Regions from separate parts of the Priestia sp. HNGD-A6 genome, predicted to be linked through region 1. Evidence: predicted binding sites of a transcription regulator. Region 1 holds the regulator's gene; each other region holds the start of a gene.
What was found. Region 1 encodes LexA, which represses DNA repair genes until DNA is damaged. Its sites were predicted from a motif close to CGAACATATGTTCG; they were not measured.
Positions count from the first base shown of each region.

Region 1 (8,119 bases):
ATCGCGTTTCGTCTTGAATGAGCAGCACAGATATTTTTTCTTCTTTCATTGTATGAAGAACATCCAATATACCCTCTCTGTCTACGTCATATCCGCTTGCTTTTTCCATTACGACTTTTTTTACGTTTAGATGGTGAAGATCAGCAAGCTTTTTTAATTCTTCTTGCTGGCGCTGTAAAGATGTTTCTTGGGTTTTTTTATCCGTACTTACACGGCAATAAATAATGGCGTCCACTTTTATCACGACCTTTTCGGCTTCTAACAATATTCAGGAACGGCCGTTACACACTACTGTTCAATTGCCACTTGATTATGTAACTCTTTTTTTAAAACAGGAATATATAATTTATCTCCAGGAGATAAAGACTGGGCAGTGTCTGAGTTTAGATCATTGACGTCTTCAACCCATTTGACAAATTCATTGGTGGTCAAATGATGGTGATTATGATACTTGTTGGACAAGTCCCAAAGCGTATCTCCTTTTGTAATAGTAACCGTTGAATATTTGTCTAAATCTACTTTATCCGCTCCTAAAACCAGCGTCAATACATATGTAAGTGCAGCGATAACTGCAAAAAAAATAGCGTAATGTTTCATAGAATGTAAGAATTGGTGCATATTATGATCCCCCTATCAGAATATATGTTCTTATTTTATTGAGAACATTTGTTTCTGTCAATGGAATTCTTCGAACTTATGTTTGTATATTGACACATCACGTGGTATAATTCACCTAAAGAATAGCTAAAATCGAGGTGAAAAATATGAAGCTATCAAAACGTCAACAAGACATACTAGATTTTATTAAGCACGAAGTAAAATTAAAAGGTTATCCGCCTTCTGTTCGTGAGATTGGGGAAGCGGTGGGATTAGCCTCTAGCTCCACTGTACACGGGCATTTAGCTCGTTTAGAAAGCAAAGGGTTAATTCGCAGAGATCCAACAAAACCAAGAGCAATCGAAGTTCTTCAACTAGACGAAGTAAACATCCCTAAAAGCAATGTCATTAATGTTCCTGTTATCGGTAAAGTAACAGCGGGTCTTCCTATAACAGCCGTTGAAAATGTGGAAGAATATTTCCCTCTTCCAGATAAATTCGTTTCTCCAGATGATCATGTATTTATGCTTGAAATTATGGGAGAAAGTATGATTGAAGCAGGTATTCTAGATGGCGATATGGTAATCGTACGTCAGCAGCAAACTGCTAATAACGGAGATATTGTGGTCGCTATGACCGAGGACAACGAAGCAACGGTAAAACGTTTCTTTAAAGAAGAAAATTTCGTTCGTTTACAGCCTGAAAATTCAACGATGGCGCCTATTATTCTTCGCCACGTAACGATTTTAGGAAAAGTCACTGGTGTATATCGCACGATTCACTAATTACACACTGTATGTAAAACCAACTAATCATGATGTTAGTTGGTTTTTTACGTTTGTTTTCTAAAAAAATTGGCATATTATAAATGATACGTCGAATCATTACAGGCAGGTAGAGCGGTTTTTATAAAGCCTGTTTTACCTTTTACTTTCTGTCTGCATTTTTTCGACTCTCAAAAAAAATACAACCGACTATAAGAAGGATGTAGTTTATGACCAATACACCAAGGAAAACAGAACCATTTCAAACTATTATGCCTACCAAAGCAATGAACATGTTTCTTTTTCCTTTTTCCTTTGATCGAAAAAATAAAGAGCAGCTTGTTCATGCACTAGAAGCAAATATGTTTGAGTTTTTTTCCATTCAAAACAAACATGTAGAAAAAGAATACTACGGAGAACAGTATTACGTATCTCATGATAGCTTGGATCAATATTTTCTTCCTTACATTGAATGTATTCTATTTCCTGATTCGTGCGAAAAAGAAGGCTTGCTTCGATTTTCAAAAAAAATAGACCATACCGTTACGCTACAAACTTCCTCCACCACCGTGTCTAGCAACGTGCTGTCTGTGGATGTTTTTTTATGTCCTTTTGAAATTGGCGTCATGACCATTCGCACTGAGATGAGTCATAATCATTACACCTATGATGACATTTTAGAATTCATGAATCATTTTCGTGTATTAGAACCGAAGCTTGCTGAAGAGCATGGATCCACCATTACCTATGAACATCATCGCTATAGCAAAGTACAGGATTATATTTTTTCACAGCTCGCGCCATTTTTGAACGAACACATTAAAAAAGAAGCGACGCGTGAACAGCACGTCGGGAGTCTTCCTTATTTTATCGATGAACGGATGTTTGTATTAAGTTATGTAACGGTAAATCAAGAGCAAGAAATTAACTCCACAACTTTATTTCGTACTGGGCAGCTAAATAGCTATACGCCTGACGGGAAACCGTTTATCTCTGCACACAACCATGAGTATATTAAAACGTATAATACCAAACACGTGTATTCCAGATGGGCTCCTGAAACCTATTACGTTATAACAGACCATGTGTTTTCGTGTATTTCTAAATCGACAGACTCTAAAACGGATCAGCTTTTGATGAATCATCTATTTGGCCAGCATTACTATAATTTATTTTTGCATTTTTTCTATAAAATCGTGTTGCTAAAACTATCCTATGAGTATTCTCAGCTCACGTTTCATAAAAATTCAGAGGGCATCGAGCGACTAATTCGCTCTATTACTGTATTTTCAGGTAAATATTTATTTTTAGAAATTAGCTCTCGCACGGAAGGTCAAGAGTTTTCTGAGCTCTTTAAAAAAATCTTCCACATCAATTCTCTTTATCAAGAAGTCAAAGAAACCCTTGGTACTTTGTATCAAAATCAAGAGAAAATCGCGGCCAAGCGTCACAATTACTTATTATTAATTTTAACGATTTATACCGTTCTTTCCGGTATTTACGGAATGAATTTAGTTATTAGCAAGCTAAAGGGAAACATCAATTGGGATAGTATGAAGCAGTTTTCTATCTTTGAATATATCGCTTTAATAGTAGCTTTATCAGGAATTCTGATCAGCATTAGTCTCGGAGTGAGTTCCCTATGGAATTTATTAAAAGATCGATTTAAAACATAAAAGCTGTTCCCATCAGAAAACACATGATAAAAAAGAAGAGATTGAGACATAACTAAATCAAGCGAGTCTAAAGGGAAACAAATGAAATAAATAAGCTAGCAGGGATTGCTTGTGACACCTCTGTTGATTTCCGTGCAAGACTTCGCTTTCCGCGGGCGGCCGGTGAGCCTCCTCGTCGCTTGCGCTCCTGCGGGGTCTCACCCCTTCCGCTTTTCCCGCAGGAGTCTTCGTCTTGCCCTCCAATCAACTGCTGGAAAGAACTAAACAAATGAAACCTACGTTCACCATAAAAAACGAACCATCAAACATGATGATTAATGGTTCGTTTTTCCCTTCGACTAAAATCCTTTTTTTTCAACCTCTTTTATCTATTACTAAATCACTGTCTACTCCGCTGAACCTTTTATTACACGTTGTGCCGCTGTTGTAATTTCAGAACAATCTAATATTATACTCTATAAGAAAAATATATACAAAATAATAAAATATGGTATCATAGGGTAGGAATTTTGTACCTTATCTTTGAAATAATTTGCAGGAGGTAATATGCTTAACTCATTTTTATCCAAAAGCCTGATTCTTTTATGTGTCATGATTCTTACATGGTCTCTATGGGGCAGTTATAGTGCGATGACAAATTCATTGGACTTAAAAGGCTTGGCTTTAAGTAATTCATTTATTATTGAAGGAATATGTATCACTTTCCTTGTCATTTTTCTAATAGCTATTGCAAGTAGATACATGAACAAAACTGTTTTTTTTATTTCACTGATTGTTTTGACCTTAGGTGTTCGATTAGCATGGATGCTTTCTGTTCAAACACCTGTAAAATCTGACTTTCTTGTCATGTTAGATGCCGCACGTAATATCGCAAAGGGAAATTATGAATTTAACCAAAGCGTTTATTTCACTACATGGGTATATCAGCTAGGCTTTTCATTCTATGAATCTATTGTTATTCGCTGTTTTGGAGATAGCATTTTCACATTAAAATTGTTAAATATTTTTTATTCTACTGGAACCGTTATTTTTATTTATCTAATTGGCGCTAAAGTATTTAACGAACTTGCTGGGAGAATGGCAGCTTTCCTATATGCGTTCTACATTCCGAACATTCTCTACAGCTCAGTGTTAACCAATCAGCATTTAGCTACTTTTTTATTTTATGCAGCTTTTTACCTTATTATAAAAAGATTTGCTCATAACAAGTTTAGCTGGCTTTATATTGGTCTTCTATTGTCGTTAGGAAATTTAATGCGCCCTCTGGGACCCATTATTATCGTTGCTGTTTTCATTTATTTCATCTTGCAAATTCTTCAACCTTACATTAAAGCGAAGGATGCTGCTGAGTTAAAAACTCGTCGAAAGAAAATAGGAAAAAACCTCGTAGGCGTACTGGCTACTTTTTTTATTGCAAATGCGCTGATCAACTACTCTTTTGTAGCGAGCGGTATTTCTAAATATCCTTTAAGTAACAGAGATCCTTTATGGAAATTCGTTATTGGCTTTAATTATGAAACAAGCGGTTCTTATTCTTCAGAGGATGCTAGTCGTTTTATGGGTATGCCAATTGGAGAAAAACGAGCTGAAGCAGAAAAAGAAGTAATTAAAGAGCGAGTAGCAGATAAAGAGCAGCTTTTAGATCTCTTTCACATTAAATTCCTGAATATGTGGGGAGGAACGGATGCATCTACATTTTGGAGTATTTCATTAACTCCTCAAGAAGATGTACCTTTTAATAAAGAGAAATTAATTAGTGCTGCTCAAAGTTATGAAAGAATCATTTACGTTTCAACTACTATTATTTCCATTATTGGACTTATATGTTTATTCCTGAAGAAGCAGGATAAATATCCGTATACACTGTTTTTATTACTAATCATAGGATACGTTCTTATTCACTTGCTTATTGAAATTCAAACTCGCTATCGATTCTTTATTTTTCCAAGCTTTATGCTGCTCGAAGGGTTTGGTATTTCAGTGATTCTATCTTATTTACTAGTACGGTTTACTAAAAATAAGCCACAGGCAAAATGTGAAGAGATAAATTAAATGGAAGGGATTATGCAACCGTGATAAAATTCCTGAAATTCGGATTCGTAGGTATAATGAATACCCTGCTCACTATTATCAGTTACTTAGCACTCATTCATTTTGATATGAATTATATATTGGCTAACGTACTATCCTATTTCATTGGCGTCATAAACAGCTACTATTGGAACAAATCGTGGGTGTTTCAAGCAACTGTACATAAATGGATGTTAGCTCAATTTTTCATCGTAAACCTTATTACTTTAGCAATTAATACATCTTGCTTATTCCTTCTTGTACACTATACACCTGCTAATCCGATAATTGGACAACTGTTGTCTACTTGTATAGGAATGTTTTTTAATTTTTTTCTTAATAAAATATGGACGTTTAAGCACACAAACAATCACTCGATAGGAGGTAAAGCATGAAAGAACTAATTTCAATCGTGGTACCTATGTATTTTGAAGAAGAAGTAGCTAATGAATGCTATAATCGCTTGCTTTCCGTCATGCATGAAAATCACATTAACTATGAATTCATTTTCGTCAATGACGGCAGTACAGACCGAACAATTGAAATCTTAAAGGACGTAGCAGCTATGGATTCTAACGTAAAAATTATTGATTTTGCCCGTAATTTCGGGCACCAAACTGCCGTCACAGCAGGTATTGACTATGCTCAAGGTGATGCTATCGTAATTATTGATGCTGACTTACAGGATCCGCCTGAAATGATTCCTGAATTAATTGCTAAATGGCAGCAAGGCTATGAAATTGTATACGCAAAGCGCAAGAAGCGAAGCGGAGAGACCTTTTTTAAATTGACAACGGCTAAGTATTTTTATCGCTTTTTAAATTATATGTCCGATATTGAAATCCCAAAAGACACGGGAGATTTTCGTATTATCGACCGAAAAGTTGCGGACGTATTCAAAAAAATGACTGAACGCAATCGTTTCGTAAGAGGAATGATGTCTTGGATCGGCTTCAGGCAAACATATGTAGAATATGAGCGCGATGAGCGTTTTGCTGGTGAAACAAAATATCCTTTAAAAAAGATGATCAAGTTTGCTTCAGATGGAATTATTGGGTTTTCAACGAAACCTTTACGTTTAGTAATGGTTATTGGCTTGTTATCAGTTTTTGTATCACTTCTCGTTTTAAGTTATTCGATTGTTGTTTGGCTGATAGGTGAAAATATTCAGCCTGGCTGGACTTCGATTATGGTAGCTATCACTTTCTTTAGCGGTATTCAGCTACTTGGTTTAGGTCTAGTGGGACAATACATCGCAAGAATTTACGATGAAAGTAAAAATAGACCTATTTACGTTGTACGTGAAACTATTAACTTTTCTGCGGCTTCAACAGATTCTCAAAACGTGCGTGAAAAAGTATATAGCTAAAAAAACAAGGAAGAAAACAACTGTTTTCTTCCTTGTTTTTTATTCTTTTTGAAGCTGTAAATCGCTTGTCACCCAGTCAGGAATTCCATCATCTTCATCAAATTCAATAATGACATCCGTTATTCCTTTTTCCTGTAAAATACGATTTTCCAGACGATCTTTAATATCATCCGCTTCTGCTACTGTTAAAGAAGGATCAATTTCTACTTTTAATTCAACGTGAAGCTCTTCTCCTTCTTTCATCACCATTAACGTTTGAATATCACGCACTTGTACATCTTGCATAACAATGGCACCAATTTTCATTTCCATTTCTTTATCTGCTTCACCAAGCGCTCCGGCAGCGTTATCTAAAAATACTCGTCCTACTACAAAAAACATCATAAGACCAATTAGCATAGAAGCAATTCCTTCAGCTTGATGAAAAGGCGTAAATCGCGAAATAAAAACGGCGATTAAAGCCAATACGCCTCCTCCAGTGGCTACCAGATCTTCCATAAAAACAAGCTTAGTTGCTGGCTTTGCTTTCTTTAGATGAACAAAGCTTTGCGTAAAAACATTGACCTCTGCAGTATTCATTCCGACATCGTGCAAAATTTCTTTCATTGCCTTAAAGAGGACAAACATCTCAAGTAATACCGAGATGCCAAGTACTGCAATATTTAAAATAAAGCCTGAAGACTTCGTCGGATGAAGAATATGATGATACCCTTCTTTAATCGTTTCAAATGCCATAATTCCTACTACAAGAACCGCCCCTAATAAAACGAGATTAACCAATCGTCCAAATCCGTTTGGAAATCGTTTGGTCGGAGCTTTTTTGCTTAATGCTGAACCTATAAAAACAAAGAACTGATTTGCTGCGTCTCCTAAGCTGTGCATCGTTTCAGCAAACATCGCTACATTTCCCGTTAAAGCAAAAGCAATCCCTTTAATAATGGATATAATGGTATTAACTATAGCGGCCATCATGGCCGATTTATTTCCTTTTCGCAATAACTTAATTAATTCACTCATGCAATCCCTCCGTTTGTGCCTTTGATGAGATTCAATTATGGTTAGTGTATGTGAATTTAAAAATTAAAAACCTCCAACATATAAGTTGGAGGTTTTTAGTCATGTTTCATTATTTTTTAAAACGATAAGGTACCGTTGTAACGATTACGTTTTTACGGTAAAGCAAATGTGCTTTTAACAGCAGACTGGACTGATTATGAAGGATGTTTTGCCAGCTTTTTTTCGTGATGAACTGCGGAATAACAACCGTAATAGCCATATTATTTTCCCGGGCTTTTTCTTCAGCCATATCGATGAATCGAAACAGCGGACGCACAAGACTGCGGTATTGAGAGTGAAACGTAACAATACGAATATCAGGCTGCCACTTTTCCCACTTCTCTTCCATTCTCTTTTCGCTTTCTCGGTCAAAAGCAACGTGCACCGCAATAACGGTATCACCAATCGTTCTTGCATAGTTCAATGAATTTTCCACTACCTTTGTCATTCCTGCTACAGGAACAATGACCACACTTCCTTCAAGCTTTCCAATCTTTTCTCCTTGCTTAATACGAAGCTGCTCTCCTACCGCTTCATAGTGCGTATGAATGCGATGAAAAATATAAACGATAACCGGTAAGAAAACG
Region 1 is NZ_CP138621.1:3,934,203-3,942,321, reverse strand. It holds gene SCI76_RS20110 (recombinase family protein) at 1-235, opposite strand, end outside; gene yneA (cell division suppressor protein YneA) at 289-618, opposite strand; gene lexA (transcriptional repressor LexA) at 765-1,382, shown strand; gene SCI76_RS20095 (hypothetical protein) at 1,592-3,037, shown strand; gene SCI76_RS20090 (hypothetical protein) at 3,105-3,305, opposite strand; gene SCI76_RS20085 (glycosyltransferase family 39 protein) at 3,584-5,089, shown strand; gene SCI76_RS20080 (GtrA family protein) at 5,110-5,502, shown strand; gene SCI76_RS20075 (glycosyltransferase family 2 protein) at 5,499-6,476, shown strand; gene SCI76_RS20070 (cation diffusion facilitator family transporter) at 6,516-7,493, opposite strand; gene SCI76_RS20065 (APC family permease) at 7,603-8,119, opposite strand, start outside.

Region 2 (8,119 bases), 1.9 Mb from region 1:
AATGAAATGGGCAATGGCAGATGCCTTGATTGCCAATGTTCACGGATTGCTGTTTTATCCGTTAATTGGCGGATTAGTAACATCCTTCATCTGTCGGTATGAACACGAAGCGGGAGGATGGAAGCAATTATTATATCTTCCTGTGACAAGGACATCGGTATACGGAGCAAAATTGATTACAGCAGCAGCTTTCATGGGGATTCTTCAAGTGCTTGTATTGGTTGTTTTATTAGGAGTTAGCATGTTAAAAGACTATCCGAGCGCTGTGCCATTAAAGATGATAGCTGGAAATATGCTAGGCGGATGGGTTGCGGTGTTGCCCATTCTTGCGTTTATGCTAGCTGTGTCAATGGCATGTTCTAGCTTTGGAGCATCTTTGACAGTCAACGTCATCTTAACACTACCGAATTTATTAGTTGCTAATTCTGAACGATTTGGCCCCTGGTACCCATGGACTCAGCCAATGTATGGAATGTTAGGTGTAACTGGAAAAGCATCATGGGGGTTGATGCTGACTACACAGAATTTCTTAGTGGTTGTTATAAGCAGCTTTCTGCTTTTTGGAGTAGCAGGTTTACTGTATTTTCAGCGCAAACATATATAATAGAAAAAACCCGCTTTTTTACAGCGGGTTTTTAGCTGGCTTTTGGAATAGTAAAACCTACTCCAAAGACGTCTCGCACATCGTGGACAACCACAAAAGCCTGTTCATCGACTTTATGAATAATGCGCTTTAACTCTAATAGTTCTTGTTTGTTCACAACTACGTACAATACGTCTTTTGCTTCTTTTGTATAGCTTCCATGAGCAGAAAAGACAGTGACGCCTCGCTGCATCTTTTTGTTAACTTGTTCGGCTACTTCAGCTGAACGGTGTGAAATAATAGTGATTGCTTTGCGGGGGTTGAGTCCTTCAATAATATAATCAAGCACCTTTGTTCCGATATAAAGAGAAATAACCGTGTACATCGTCTTTTCTCCACCGATGACAAAATAGGCGCTTGCTACAACTAATAAATCAATTGCTAGCATCGTTTTGCTAATATTCCAGTCTAGATATTGATTAGCTAAGCGGGCGATAACTGCCGAGCCTCCGGAAGTTCCGCCACCTCTAAACACAAGCCCGAGTCCTACACCGGCTAAAATACCAGCAAAAATAGCCCCCAGTAGCGTATCGTCAAGAGGATTTCCCAGTCCTTCAGTTATATGTAGGAATAGAGATGTGAAAATAATACATATAATTGTGTAAGCAATCACACGTTTGTGAAGCAATTTGTATCCGATCAGTACCAGCAAACCGTTTAATATAAAGTTTGTGATACCAGGAGACCAGCCTAGTATATAATAGGTAATCATTGTTACACCGGTTACGCCGCCTTCTGCTAATTCATTTGGAATAGCAAAATAATTAATGGCCAGTGCGAAAATGAGGCTTCCTAGAATAATGAGGATAATTTCTTTTATTTTATTGATCATGAACGTTACCTCCAATCATCAAAAACTCCGAAAACACAGTCATGACAATGTATTATACCAACTCTAGAGGCTGAATTAAAGATGGGATATTATTATTTTTTAAAAAATCAATTTCTGCTATCAACATAAAATCTTTTGACAGTTTTTATGGAGTATGAAAAAATGAATTGTTTGCTTTTATTTTGATTAAAAAGTTTTGCAATGAGAATGTTCGTTCGGTAAAATAGAAGCAAGAGTCAAGGGGGAGAATGAACGTGTATCAAGATGAATTAAAACAGTATGCGAAGTTAGTAATGCCTGAGCATTTAGAGAAAATGAAGAAAATGTACAGTCCCGAGGCGCATAAGCAGTCTTTAGGGTTGAAAAAAGAAAAGATTGAGCATATTGAAAATGTCATTATGAACAGTTACTCGGAGCATCATCCAGTAACCCTTCACGTCTATGAAGCAGGACATATTCAAAGATATGAACGAGTGACAATCGATAAAGTTTCTCTGCAGTCGAATACGCTGATGGTGACAGGGCCTTGTTATACATATTCGATTCGAGCGGATGCAGTAATTGAAGCAGATGTATGGAAAGATGAAAGCTACTCTAGCTAAGAGTAGCTTTTTTGTTGAATTTGTATCTTTTTTTTAACGCTTGCATACAATACATAAAAGCATATTCTGCGAGTAGTCACTTTTAGCTACTAGGAAATTTTGATTAAAGAAGGGATATTGTATGCAAAATGAAAAAACTCAAGTAAGAGAAATTGAATTAACGCAGTTCATTAAGAAAAGACTCGTTCGGTTTATCTCAAGTTTGGCTATTTCTTCTGCCCTTGCTTCTATATTATATATGCTTCTGTTTTTATTTAAATGATGGGTCACTTTGAGTTGTCCAAAAAGGTGGACAACTTTTTTGATGTATAGGCTCTCATTAAAACAGGACAAGCTAAACATAATTCAGTCAAGAGAAATTAAATCGGTCAAGAAATAGTCAAAAACAGTCAAAGCTAATTAGTTGCAAGAAAACCTTTACATATAATGAGAAAAGTAGACAAATTATTGAATTACCAGCTTATTTCCTTTTGTATAAACTATTATCAAAACAAATGCAAATCTAATTGTTCGTTCAAAAAACTTTATTTTGTAATTAAAAAAATGAATGTTTTTGATTTTTTATGATTGATTTTGAATGTAAACCGTGATAAAGTAAGTACATGAAATAAATGAAAACGCTTTTTTGAAAAAGGAGCTAGAACATGTTAACGCCGGAGAGACATCAACTAATCTTAAAACTTTTAAAAGAGAAAGAACTTGTAAAAGTGCAAGAGTTTATCGAAGTTACAGGCGCTTCGGAATCCACAATTAGAAGAGACTTAAGTCAACTAGAAGAAGAGCAAATGCTCAAACGTGTTCACGGTGGCGCTTCGCTTATTCGCAGTAAACGAATCGAACTGAGCGTTATCGAAAAATCTGCTAAAAATATTCAAGATAAACGAAACATTGCAGAGTATGCGGCTTCCATTATAAATGAAGGTGACTGTATTTTTTTAGATGCAGGAACTACAACGTATGAAATGATTCCTTTTTTGAAGCAAAAAGATGTAGTTGTCGTGACAAATGGTTTAATGCATTTAAACCCGATGCTAGAACAAGGTATCACCCTCTATTTAATTGGAGGATCTGTTAAACATAAAACGGGCGCTTTAATCGGCAATGGAGCTCTTTTAAGTCTTGAGCAGTATCGTTTTGATAAGTGCTTTATGGGAGCGAATGGGATTCATCATCAATATGGATATACAACTCCTGATCCAGAAGAAGCATTGATTAAGCAAACGGCAATGAAGCTTTCTAGAGAATCTTATATTTTATCAGATTCTACTAAGTTTTTTGAAACAAGTTTTGCGAAAATAGCCGATTTACATGAAGCAAAAATTATAACAAATGACGTACCTAGTGATGTACTTATACAGTATGCAAACAAAACAGACATAAAGGTTGTGAAATCATGATTTATACATGTACGTTGAACCCATCCGTTGATTACGTAGTACATGTTTCAGCATTCGAAGAAGGCGGACTTAACCGCACAACGAATGAAGCCAAGTTTCCAGGAGGGAAAGGCATTAACGTCTCTCGCGTTTTAAAGCGATTAGATGTTGATAATAAAGCTCTCGGTTTTGTAGCCGGCTTTACAGGAACCTATATCGAAGACTACTTAAAAGCGGAGAATATTGAAACAGCTTTTACAAGAGTTGATGGAGATACCCGCATTAACGTAAAGTTAAAAACGGAAAAAGAAACAGAAATTAACGGTCAGGGACCTGCTATTACAGACGAAGCGCTTCAGTCTTTATTGACTCAAGTAAAGCAAATGACTGAAGGCGATATCTTCGTATTGGCAGGAAGTATACCGAAAACGCTTCCAAGTTCTGTGTATGAAACGTTAACGGAACTAGCAGCAGCGAACGGAGTAAAAGTAGTAGTAGATGCAAGTGGAAAAACCTTGCTAGACGTCGTGTCTCACAAGCCGTTTTTTATCAAACCAAATCATCATGAACTTGCAGAATTGTTTGATGTAGAAGTAAACAGTGCAGAAGATGCGCTAGTATACGGTAAAAAACTTGTGGAACAAGGAGCGCAAAACGTCGTTGTATCCATGGCAGGCGATGGAGCACTTCTTATTAACGAAAGCGGTGTCTACAGTGCCACAGTCCCTAAAGGAACAGTGAAGAATTCTGTTGGAGCTGGCGATTCACTTGTAGCTGGATTTATTGCTTCTTATGTAAAGCAAGGGGATTTATTAGAAGCCTTTCAAACAGGAGTTGCTTCAGGAAGTGCCACAGCATTCTCACTTGAATTATGTACAGCAGAAGATGTAAAGACGCTTCGTGAACAAGTGTCAATCACAAAGGTAGAGTAGGGGGAACCGAGAATGAGAATTACAGAACTATTAAAAAAAGATACAATCATTCTTGATTTAAAAAGCACGTCAAAAGCTGATGTTATTGATGAGTTAGTTGGAAAATTAGACGAAGCTGGTCGCTTAAGCGACCGAGCTGGCTATAAAGAGGCAATTTTAAATCGTGAATCTCAAAGTACAACGGGAATTGGGGAAGGCATTGCCATTCCGCATGCAAAAACAAGCTCCGTAAAAACACCGGCCATTGCATTTGGACGCTCAACAGAAGGTATTGATTATGAATCATTAGACGGACAGCCTGCACATTTATTCTTCATGATTGCAGCGAGTGAAGGCGCGAATAATGCTCACTTAGAAACATTATCTCGTTTGTCTACGTTATTAATGGACGAATCGTTCCGAAAAACGTTGCTAACAGCATCATCAATTGATGAAGTCATTAAAGCAATTGATGATAAAGAAACTGAAAATGAAGCGCCGGAAGAAGAAGTGGATACAGCTTCAGATCAATTAGTGCTTGCTGTAACGGCTTGTCCAACGGGAATTGCCCACACGTATATGGCAGCGGATAGCCTAAAAGCAAAAGCGAAAGACATGAACGTGACGCTCAAAGTTGAAACAAATGGTTCCAGCGGTGTTAAAAACGCGTTGACGAAGGAAGAAATTGAAAACGCTACCGCTATTATTGTTGCAGCGGACAAGCAAGTAGAAATGGAACGTTTTGCAGGTAAAAAAGTTATTCAAGTTCCAGTAGCTGAAGGAATTCGTAAGCCCGAAGAATTAATTAACCGCGCGTTAAAGGGAGACGCTCCTGTATACAGCGGCGGCGGTGGCAGCAAAGAAGGCGGAGAAAGTAAAGGATCAGAGCGTACAGGGTTTTACAAACACCTAATGAGCGGTGTATCAGCAATGCTTCCGTTTGTTGTAGGGGGCGGGATCTTAATCGCCATTTCATTTATGTTTGGTATTCACTCAGCAGAACCGAAAGATCCAACGTACAATGCGTTTGCAGCGGCGCTAAAAACAATTGGCGGAGATAATGCATTCTTTTTACTAGTACCGGTACTAGCAGGGTTCATTGCAATGAGTATTGCTGATCGTCCTGGTTTAGCTCCTGGTATGGTTGCAGGTCTTTTAGCAGCTTCTGGCGGAGGCGGTTTCTTAGGTGGTTTAATCGCTGGTTTCTTAGCGGGTTATGTAGTAGTGGGATTAAAGAAATTGTTCAGCGTCCTGCCGCAAGCTCTTGATGGAATTAAGCCAGTTCTTCTTTATCCGCTATTTGGGATTTTTATCTCAGGATTGATTATGCTTTATGTTGTAAATGAGCCAGTTAGTGCAATTAACAAAGGGTTAACGCACTGGTTAAGTGGATTTGGCACGGGTAACTTAGTATTATTAGGTATTATCTTAGGCGGTATGATGGCTATTGATATGGGTGGTCCTATTAATAAGGCAGCCTTTACATTTGGTATCGCAATGATTGATGCTGGAAACTATGCTCCACACGCAGCGATTATGGCAGGCGGTATGGTTCCGCCACTAGGTATGGCTATTGCGACAACTTTGTTCAAAAACAAATTTACTCGCCAAGAGCGTGAAACAGGTAAAACGTGTTATGTAATGGGTCTTTCATTTATCACAGAAGGTGCGATTCCATTCGCAGCAGCTGACCCAGGCCGTGTTATTCCCGCATCGGTTATCGGTGCTGCAGTAGCAGGTGCTTTAACAATGATGTTCCACATCGGTTTACCAGCACCACACGGCGGTGTATTCGTTATCGGAATTGTACAAGGAAATCCTCTTTTATATGCACTAGCAATTTTAATTGGTGCCATTGTGACAGCGGTCCTTGTAGGTGTATTAAAAAAACCAAAAGCGGAATAACAAATAAAGACTGATTTTACATCATGTAAAATCAGTCTTTTGTGTTTTTGTGGTAGACATTTGTTCTTTATGAGAGTACAATTACGGTAGTATTCCTTTAATTTTTAGAAAAGTTAGATAGATAAGCTTTTCTACTTGATAAAATATGGTACAATAATCGAATATTAAAAACAAAGTAAGGAAGTGTCTCAAACATGAAGGTTGCGAAGTTTGGCGGGAGTTCAGTTGCAAGCGCAGAGAAATTTAAACAGGTTGCGCATATTGTAACGTCTGATAAAGAGAGAAAGCTGGTAGTTGTATCAGCTCCGGGCAAGCGATACGGAGAAGATACAAAAATGACAGATTTGTTAATCGCACTTTCTGCCAAAATACAGCTTGGAGAAGATTACGTCGATGAGTTTGGGCAAGTAATCGATCGCTATCGTGAAATCGTGGTTGACTTGTCTATGCCAGAAACGATTATTACTGATATTATTGCGAATTTACAATCACTTATTGATTTACATAAAAACGATCCGTTTCGCTTATTAGATTGTCTCAAAGCAAGTGGAGAAGATAATAACGCAAAGGTAATGGCTGCTTATTTAAACCATTTAGGGTTTGAAGCTCATTATGTAAATCCAAAAGAAGCAGGTATTTTTGTTTCTGATGAACCAGGAAGAGCAAGAGTGCTTCCGCTGTCTTATGAAAAACTGCCGCAGCTAAGAGAGCGTTCGGGCATTTTGGTGATTCCAGGATTTTTTGGCTACTCTGAAGAAGGGAACATGGTTACGTTCTCGCGCGGTGGGTCAGATATTACAGGTTCAATTGTAGCAGCAGGAGTAAAAGCTGACTTGTATGAAAACTTTACTGACGTAGATGCTATTTACAGCGTAGATCCAAGACTTGTGGAAAAGCCTCATGAAATGAAAGAAGTCACATACAGAGAAATGCGTGAACTATCCTATGCAGGTTTTTCTGTCTTCCATGATGAAGCGCTAGAGCCGGTTTATAAACTAGGCATTCCTGTATGTGTTAAGAATACAAATAATCCTGAAGCAAAAGGTACATTCATTGTAGCTGAGCGCCCTCACGGCGATACGCCAGTAGTTGGAATCGCTGGTGACAAAGGTTTTTGCAATATTCATGTGAGCAAATACTTATTAAACCGTGAAATTGGTTTTGGCAGAAGATTGCTTGAAATTTTAGAAGATGAAGGTATTTCATACGAACATACTCCTTCAGGAATTGATAATATCTCTGTCATCATGCGCGAGCATCAGCTTACGCCAGATGTGGAAAAACGCGTATTTGCTCGAATTGAAAAAGAACTTGAAGTAGATGAAATCTTTATTGAACGTGATCTTGCTATGGTTATGGTAGTAGGAGAGGGAATGAATAGTACAGTAGGAATTGCTGCGAAAGCTACAGAAGCTTTTGCTCGTGCTGAAGTGAATCTTGAAATGATTAACCAAGGTTCTTCTGAGGTAAGCATGATGTTTGGTGTGAAAGCAGACGCTTTAGACCGTGCTGTTCAAGCTCTTTATAATACGTATTTTAACAGCATGTACAGTATTTCTTATTCTAATGTAAAATAAACAAGACGAAAAACCCCGCTTTCTTTTTAGAGAGCGGGGTTTTCTAGTGAAGGCGTATATAAATTGAATTTGTGGACATAAAGGGAAGGAAGAGTGAAGTCAAAGGAGGAAATACAATGAAGAAAAGACCCTTTTTCATATTCTTTTCCCTTATAGGTATGAGCGTACTTTCAGCATGCCACAATGATGATGCGGCACCCGCAAGAGAAGCTCAAAATAAACAAGGCGTGACAAATGGCGGAACGCCGATGAGCTATGATAATCAAAGTGAAA
Region 2 is NZ_CP138621.1:716,266-724,384, reverse strand. It holds gene SCI76_RS03740 (ABC transporter permease) at 1-604, shown strand, start outside; gene SCI76_RS03735 (YitT family protein) at 636-1,475, opposite strand; gene SCI76_RS03730 (YolD-like family protein) at 1,724-2,077, shown strand; gene SCI76_RS03725 (hypothetical protein) at 2,199-2,339, shown strand; gene SCI76_RS03720 (DeoR/GlpR family DNA-binding transcription regulator) at 2,722-3,474, shown strand; gene pfkB (1-phosphofructokinase) at 3,471-4,385, shown strand; gene SCI76_RS03710 (PTS fructose transporter subunit IIABC) at 4,398-6,269, shown strand; gene SCI76_RS03705 (aspartate kinase) at 6,464-7,846, shown strand; gene SCI76_RS03700 (YusW family protein) at 7,963-8,119, shown strand, end outside.
Region 2: a site for LexA is predicted at 1,680-1,693, ahead of SCI76_RS03730 (YolD-like family protein). Genes of this name have one in related genera too.

Region 3 (8,119 bases), on a different replicon from region 1:
ACAGAGTGTATTTAATCAGAGAGGATTTACCTGCCCCGGGCTTACCTAAAATCACCATATTTTTTTTGCCAACATCATTAAATAATTCCCTAAAAGATATACTTCTATATGGTTCTCCAGGAGTATCAATTGTGCCAGTAGAAACGTTGTTGATTCTGGCTGCTAACTCTAATATAGCTTTCTCGAACTTTTCTACAGGTATTTTGTTATGTTGCTTTATCATTCTTTTTGATACTATTAATTTTTTAGCTTGCCAAATATGAAACAGCTCATGATTGTTTTCAAGGTATATACTCTCTATTTCCTTATTAAAGAACGATTGTTTCTCAATATCATTTCTTATTTTTAATTTGGGTTCTACAAATAAAGAGTATAATTGTACTTCTCTGGGTTTCCTTGGTAAAGCCAAACCGAAAAAATTTATCCTAGAATGATTGTTAATGATTGCCTTACCATAGTCAGCAAAAAACTTTTCTACATTTAAATTTTCCCCATGTATAATTTCTTCAAATGTTTTACGATCAATTACCTTTTCAATTTCAAAAAACTGATCACGGACAACACCTTTTTGACTTATCAGATTAGTTATATCAGTTGGGAGTAAAAGTTTAATATTAAGCAACATTAGAAGCTTACTTATCTCTTGTTTTAAAGAACTTGTCATTTTGATTTTAATCGTTTTATTTTCTTCAAGACAATTTTTGATATAATCTTCTAGATTTTCATTAAGTATAGTCTTCCTGTTATGTATAAAATCTATTGCATCATTAGAAAAACCTTTCGCTACTGCAAACGCATAGGTAAACTTATTTATATCAGGAATAAGTGATTTATCTTCTATGTAATGACATAAGAATTTAATTATTTCTTTGAATAACTGTTTCTTCGTTAGATTTTTTTGATACCTTTTACATTGTATTACTCCTACAACAGATGAGTTTTCGGATAACACAATATCTCTTCCTTTTTCACGAGTACCCGCCATTAATCCACAATTATCATAATTTAAACTTAAAAAAGAACCCTGACTCTTAAACTGATCTGCAAGCTGGTAGAGTAGCAATTCAAAAGCCCTATGATCCAAATCTTGCAGAGGATAGACTCCTTGCATTTGATATTTTTTTATTTTAGTAATTTCTTTTATTTCATTTATTATTTCTTTAGTATCTACTTTTAACAATCCATCCACTCCTGTTGTATTATATTGCTTAATTATTTAAGTGAACAATCCTTACATAAACCCCATCTAAATAGTTGTTCAACTACCTATCTATTACATTAATCTAGTTATATTATACCATATATATATGATTGTATGCGTGACATTGGTAGAAGGTTACCAGGGTATAAATTAGGAATAAATATTAAAGATAGTAGATTATATTCACGCTATCTCTCATAATTCTGCTAAAAACTTCACAAAAGTTAATGAATTAAAACTATTTTCTGCTAATGATAATATTTAAGCTCTATGATTTGCTTTCCTCCACACGAATTTTTCTTCAATAAAAGTTATAAAAACTACAAACTTAATCAAAAGAATTTATTTCATTTTAATCACCCTATATTAAAAGCTATAAGTAACAATAATCGGGAAAACTTTAGAGTTTTTATTGATTAAAGAACGTGTGTTCGCATATAATATACAGAACACACGTTCTTTAATTTAAGGAGTTCTTTTAATGGATGATGGGCAGCTACCAAACAGAATCATTATTTGTATCGACATGAAATCTTTTTTTGCATCGGTTTCCTCTGTCATACGGGGGTTAAATCCGTTGAAAACAAGGCTTGCGGTGGTAGGAGATATCAAAAGGTCAGGATCGGTTGTGCTGGCTGCCACACCTTTATTGAAGAAAGAAGGGATCAAAACAGGAAGTCGTCTTTTCGACATTCCTAAAAGGAAAGATATCCATGTGGTGAATCCATCTATGGAGAGATATATTAAGGCTTCAAACTATATTTCAAGTTTGGTGTTACAGTATGTGGCTCCAGAAGACTTTCATGCGTATAGCATTGATGAGTTATTTATTGATGCAACAGCTTCGTTACATTTATTCGCTCAAACACCAGAAGAACTGGCCCATAAAATCATCAACGAGATTTATCGCAAGACACGGCTGACAGCTACCGCAGGTATCGGTCCCAATCTCTTACTGGCGAAGGTGAGCTTAGATCATGAGGCAAAGAATAGCCCAACAGGAGTTGCGTATTGGCGATATGAGGATATTCCCTTTAAGTTGTGGTCCATTCATCCGATGAAGGATTTCTGGGGAATCTCGTCTGCTACGGAAAGGCGCTTAAATCGTTTGGGCATTCACTCCATAAAGGAACTCGCTCTTTCTTCAAAAGAGATGTTACAAAAGGAATTTGGCATACTAGGCGAAGAGTTGCACCAACATGCGAATGGCATTGATTACAGTCGCATTTCTGATGTGTACATTACTAGCTCTCGTTCCTTTGGAAAGAGTCAAATTCTATTCCGTGATTATACAAACCGAAAAGAAGTGGAGTTATTGCTGTTAGAGCTGTTAGATGATGTGTGCTTTCGCTTACGGATGCATCAAGTGGTGGCTCAAACGATCCATTTATCCATTGGCTACAGCAAACAAACAGGTGGAGGCTTCTCCAGACAAAAGAAAATGGGGAGAGCTTCGAACTTAAGCGAAGATATCTTTCCCTACTGTTTAACCATTTTACATATCTATGATAGTGGCATGCCGATTCGCTCCATCGGTATCTCCTTATCAAACACTAGCATTCAAGAAGAAGAGCAAATGAGCTTATTTGAGGATATCAATCAGCGTGAAAGAGCCTATGCTCTTGCCAAAACGATTGATGACATTCGGTTACGTTATGGAAAGAATAGCGTACTACGTGCATCTAGTCACCTTCCTCATTCGACAGCTCGTTACCGAAATTACCTTATGGGTGGCCATAAAGCTTAAGCAGGAAAAAAGATGGAACATAGAGGAATGAAAGAAACAATAATAAAAATATGCAGTATCTATAGTATTCATAGAAATAAATATTAGGAGACGGAATTAAAGGTTAAAGTAAGGAAAAACCCAACCTTACCATTACAGAAGATTGGATTTCCTCCTATTTATCAGCAAAACATTTAGTTATGACCAACTATTGGATGTGGTACATATGGCTCTTCAAGAAACGCAATTTCTTCAGGTGTTAGCTTAACCGATAAAGAACCTACTGCATTTTCAAGATGTGATGTTTTCGTAGCACCAATTATAGGAGCTGTTACTGGTTCTTTCTGTAGTAACCAGGCAAGTGCAATGTGTGTACGAGGAATACCATGTTTTTCTGCAATAGATGCTACTCGTTCTACAACCAATCGATCTGCATCCGCAGTCGCATCGTATTTAGATTTTTGGACTTGATCTGTCTCGGAACGATGTGTTGTTACTGACCAGTCACGTGTTAATCTTCCTGATGCAAGAGGGCTATATGGAGTGATACCAATTTTCTCTTCCTTACAAAGAGGTAACATTTCTCGTTCCTCTTCACGGTATATTAGATTTAAATGGTTCTGCATGGACACAAACTTAGTCCAACCATTTTTTTCAGCCACGTGTAATGCCTTTTGGAACTGCCAAGCGTACATGGCAGAAGCACCAATGTATCTTGCTTTTCCAGCTTTCACTACGTCATGTAATGCTTCCATCGTTTCCTCAATAGGGGTATCATAATCCCACCGATGGATGATATAAAGATCTACATAATCAGTTTCTAGTCTCTTAAGACTTTTATCGATTTCACTCATTATTGCTTTTCGGGAAAGACCAGAGCCGTTTGGACCTTTATGCATTTGTCCGTGTACTTTAGTTGCTATGACAACTTCATCACGATTAGCATAATCCTTAAGAGCTCGTCCAAGATATTTCTCACTTGTACCCAGTGAGTATACATTTGCTGTATCAAAAAAATTAATCCCTAAGTCCAGGGCTTTTTTTATAACAAGGCGGGAGTCCTCTTCATTAAGTACCCATTGGTGAAGCCATTTGTTGGCGTCTCCAAAACCCATACATCCAAGACAAAGTCGAGATACATCTAAGCCTGTATTACCAAGTTTTACATATTTCATTTAATTTCCCCCTACTTTTCTAATGAGTCATACACTTTTTTTAAAAAAACTTAACGGTAAGAATTTTTTTCAGAAAGATTTCTTAATTTTCAGAAATAATTTCATTGATACATGCTAATGTGTTAAGTGTTCTCGGAAAGCCCACATATGGTAGACAGTGAGTGATAGCAGTGATTAATGTTTCCTTATCATTGCCCACATTTATGTTACCCTGCACATGTGCTTTCACTTGACCTTCAGCACCGCCTAACGCACTTATAATACAGAGCGTTAATAGCTCTCGTGTTTTCAAATCGAGTCCGTCACGAGTATAGAAATCTCCAAAGCAAAAAGCAGAAAGATATTCCTGCATATGCTTTTGATTTGATGGAGCACTCTCCTGCATTTTTTTTATGACATCTCCAAAAATCTCTACTTGAGTTGCAAGACCCTTTTGAAAGCGATTATCTTCATCTACCGTCTTTTGGCTTTCCATCGGTAAAGCGATATTCTTTGCTTTGAATACCTCATTAACTTCATTGATAGCATTTAACGTTTTCGGAAATCCAATATACGGAGCACATTGGTAAACCGCCTCTTTGATTTCTACAGGTGTTAGCCCAACATTCAATGCTGCACTAACATGTGCTTTTAATTGAGGTAACGTCTGGTTAGTAGCAAGAACCACCAAGGTGATTAACTCACGCTGTTTGTCATCCAGATTACCTTGATAAAAAACTTCACCAAAAATAAAATGGCTCAGAATGTCCTGGAAATCAGGATCAGTGGCATGTGTACTAGGTACTCCTTCACCAAATAGCTGTTTGAATTTTTCTTTGCTCTTTTCGATACGATTCATAAACAAGCCTCCTGATAGAAAAATTTGCATAAGCTCACATTTATATTAGCTACTTTTATTACAATTGATTGGTCGTGAACTTCTTTTAAATCGTTTTTTTCTTAACGTTTTTAATTATGTCATAAATATCAAAAAAGCCTTAACCTATTATTATCAAGTTCTTGCCTAATCCTCTCAAACTCCCTTACTAAATCTATAACTATCAGGTATAATGAACCGAAAATAAAGAAAAGGAGAATAAGTTATGTCTAACAAACCCTATAAACAGCAACATGAACTTGCTAAACTCATTGAACGCCTTTCGAAGCAGGACGGTGTTCACCCTACCATTATTCCATCTTTATTTCTCATCCGTGAATCCATTATTACTGAACCCATTTCTAGAGTTAACGAGCCATCTTTTTGCATTATCCTCCAAGGAGAGAAGGAGGTATTATTGGGAGAGGAACGCTTTTTATACGGTCCTGGTCATTATATTGTGGCATCAGTTGACTTACCAGTTACAGGTCAAGTCATCAAAGCCTCAGCCGAGTCCCCATATTTAGCCTTCAAACTTGAATTTACCTCTAGCCAGGTTTTAGAGGTTTTAAATAGCACAGATATTAAAACTGGGCAGGGAAAGAACGCAAAACGAGCTATGTATGTTAGCAAAATAGAGCCATCTTTGTTGGACGCAGTAGTAAGGTTAGCATCTTTGCTAGACACTCCAAAACATATCCCTGTTCTTGCTCCATTATTTAAAAAAGAAATTCTTTATTGGATTTTGCAAGGTCCACATGGCGAAGCGCTTGAACAAATGGCATTAGAAGGTAGCAATGCCTCTAGAATAAGAGAGGTTATAGATCATATCATCAATAATTATGAAGAGTCTTTTCGTATTGAAGAGCTTGCTGAAATAGCGAATATGAGTGTTTCATCGCTACACCGACATTTTAAAGAGGTAACGGCAATGAGTCCCATTCAGTTTCAAAAACAACTGAGATTGCAGGAAGCGAGGCGCTTGTTATTAGCAGAGTCAACAGATATAGCTCATGTCGCATTCAAGGTGGGATACGAAAGTCAATCGCAATTCAGTCGAGAATATTCCCGAATGTTTGGCTTTCCACCCAGAGTAGATATAAACCGAATGAGAGAAAACTACGTTTAAATGAAGAAGGATTTTAGGTTGTGAAAGGTTGTACCTAAAGTAAAAGGTGCTTTAGTTCAGTAAGAAATAGTAATCGTAAGATTTTCAACAATCTGGTGCTTTAATGGAGTAAGGATTACAAAAAACGATTATCGATATAGACATAGCTACATTGATAAAAACCATTAAAACAAAAGCTTTTTTAAAAGCATGTATTGATAAAATGAAAAAATGGCGTCCATTCGCCACTATGCCAGAGCAATACATAGGATTAAAGGAAATGATAAATAAGCAAGCAGAAGTAACTCAACCAGTTTTAATGGAACAGATGAATTTCACTTTAATTGAAGCCTTACATACAAATAAACAAGTGCACCTTACCTATTATAAGAAAGGACAATGCATAACAGAAACAGGATTCATTCAGTTTGTTGATTCTCTGGGGGATTTATTTATTTTCATTGATGACGTATTTGAGTTGAAGAATAAAATGAGGTTAAGCGAGCTCATCGATGTTCGCTTTGCGTAGTTCCTAAAGAAATCGTGTACAAGAATCATTTATTTGGGTGGAGGTACATTCATGTACAATTTTAGAGTCTACACGTTACGTGACGGTTCAAAGAGAATCATTAAATTAAAAGAAGGTGAATCATTTAAAGAGGAACTCCAAAGAGCAGGTATTCAAGAAACACAAATTTTTCAGATGCAACTAGTGGAAAAACCAGAGTAATTTTAACATACACCTCTTACATAGGTCTAATTGTGGTAGTCTAATAAAAGCCAAATAGAAAAGAGTGATCAACCTGGAAGAAATAAAGGAGCAAGAAATCGATTTTGATAAAGTGTATGACTATGCTGCATTTCCGGATAAAATTAGTGGCCGATGTGATAATTGCAATTCAGCTTACTTCAAAAGTTCCGTAAAAGGTGGCGTTTTCTTACGTGAATGTCGCCAGTGTGGGATGAAGAAGAGTATCTAATCATAAAGAGCTATAAGGAGTATGAGTATGGAACACATAGTTGATATATTAGAAACTAAAAAAAGCTCTCTAAGCAATGAAAATCAAGAGCTGTTAAAGAAATTGATACGAAAAATAAAATCATTTGCTACTACCCCACTCAATCGCAAACATTGTTTACGTATGGCACCATTTGCTGATTCTAAAGAGATAACAGAAGTTGTGATTAATACTATACAACCGTACGAGCTGAAGTTGCTTGGCGACAGTTGCTTTCGTGCCTACGATAGCATTGGTTATCACTATTGCATCGCATTACTTGCTTGCAGAGTTGCATTAAACGAGGTAGATGAATTAGATGTTGTGGCAGTGCTTGAACATGAAGTGGAGAAAGAATTGAAAGAACATCAACTGGTAGCCTCTAGAGGTGGAGAAAATTATCATGTAATGCTTCGTATTTTTAAGTGTTTTAAAAAAGATACAGATAGACTCAACCATTTGCTGATACGCCTACAAAATCACAGGGATTGAGATGCAAAATCATGTCATTCACAAACAACTAGAAGTACGTCAACCTCTTTTTAACAGAAGAGCAAATGAAACAAATCAATTTCACCTTAATTGAATCTTTGCATACAAATAAAAAAATATACCGCGCATATATGTAAAAAAACGAGATGCAAACGATTATGCATCCCGTTATGTGAAGAAGAAAAAACTAGCTTTTAATGCATTATATGATCTTTAAGGAACACCTCATTTAAGCATACATAATTGAAAGTAATCACAAAAAGGACTGCTGTACGGGAGTCTTTTTTTATATTCTTCCCGTGATTTACCTTCTATTAAAAGAAATAGATGGAGAAGAAGCAGCATTCTTATGCGTGAATGGCATGAGAATGCTGCCTTTTTCTGTAGATATAGGTGTGCACCTATACATTTTCTTTTACAATCCCCCCTTTAACCCTTATTATGGTAATAAACTCAAAATAAGGTGGGGGATGAATTTATGAGAGCAAAGATTGAGAAAGCGAACCATGTAGTGATGTTTCAAACAGCTGGTGAGTTTTATGCACACGAAGTGACTCAAGGTC
Region 3 is NZ_CP138622.1:1,182-9,300, reverse strand. It holds gene SCI76_RS26625 (NACHT domain-containing protein) at 1-1,180, opposite strand, end outside; gene SCI76_RS26620 (Y-family DNA polymerase) at 1,683-2,948, shown strand; gene SCI76_RS26615 (aldo/keto reductase) at 3,122-4,102, opposite strand; gene SCI76_RS26610 (carboxymuconolactone decarboxylase family protein) at 4,185-4,940, opposite strand; gene SCI76_RS26605 (AraC family transcriptional regulator) at 5,185-6,087, shown strand; gene SCI76_RS26600 (YolD-like family protein) at 6,290-6,595, shown strand; gene SCI76_RS26595 (hypothetical protein) at 6,647-6,796, shown strand; gene SCI76_RS26590 (hypothetical protein) at 6,861-7,046, shown strand; gene SCI76_RS26585 (hypothetical protein) at 7,074-7,556, shown strand; gene SCI76_RS26580 (hypothetical protein) at 8,035-8,119, shown strand, end outside.
Region 3: a site for LexA is predicted at 1,622-1,635, ahead of SCI76_RS26620 (Y-family DNA polymerase). Genes of this name have one in related genera too.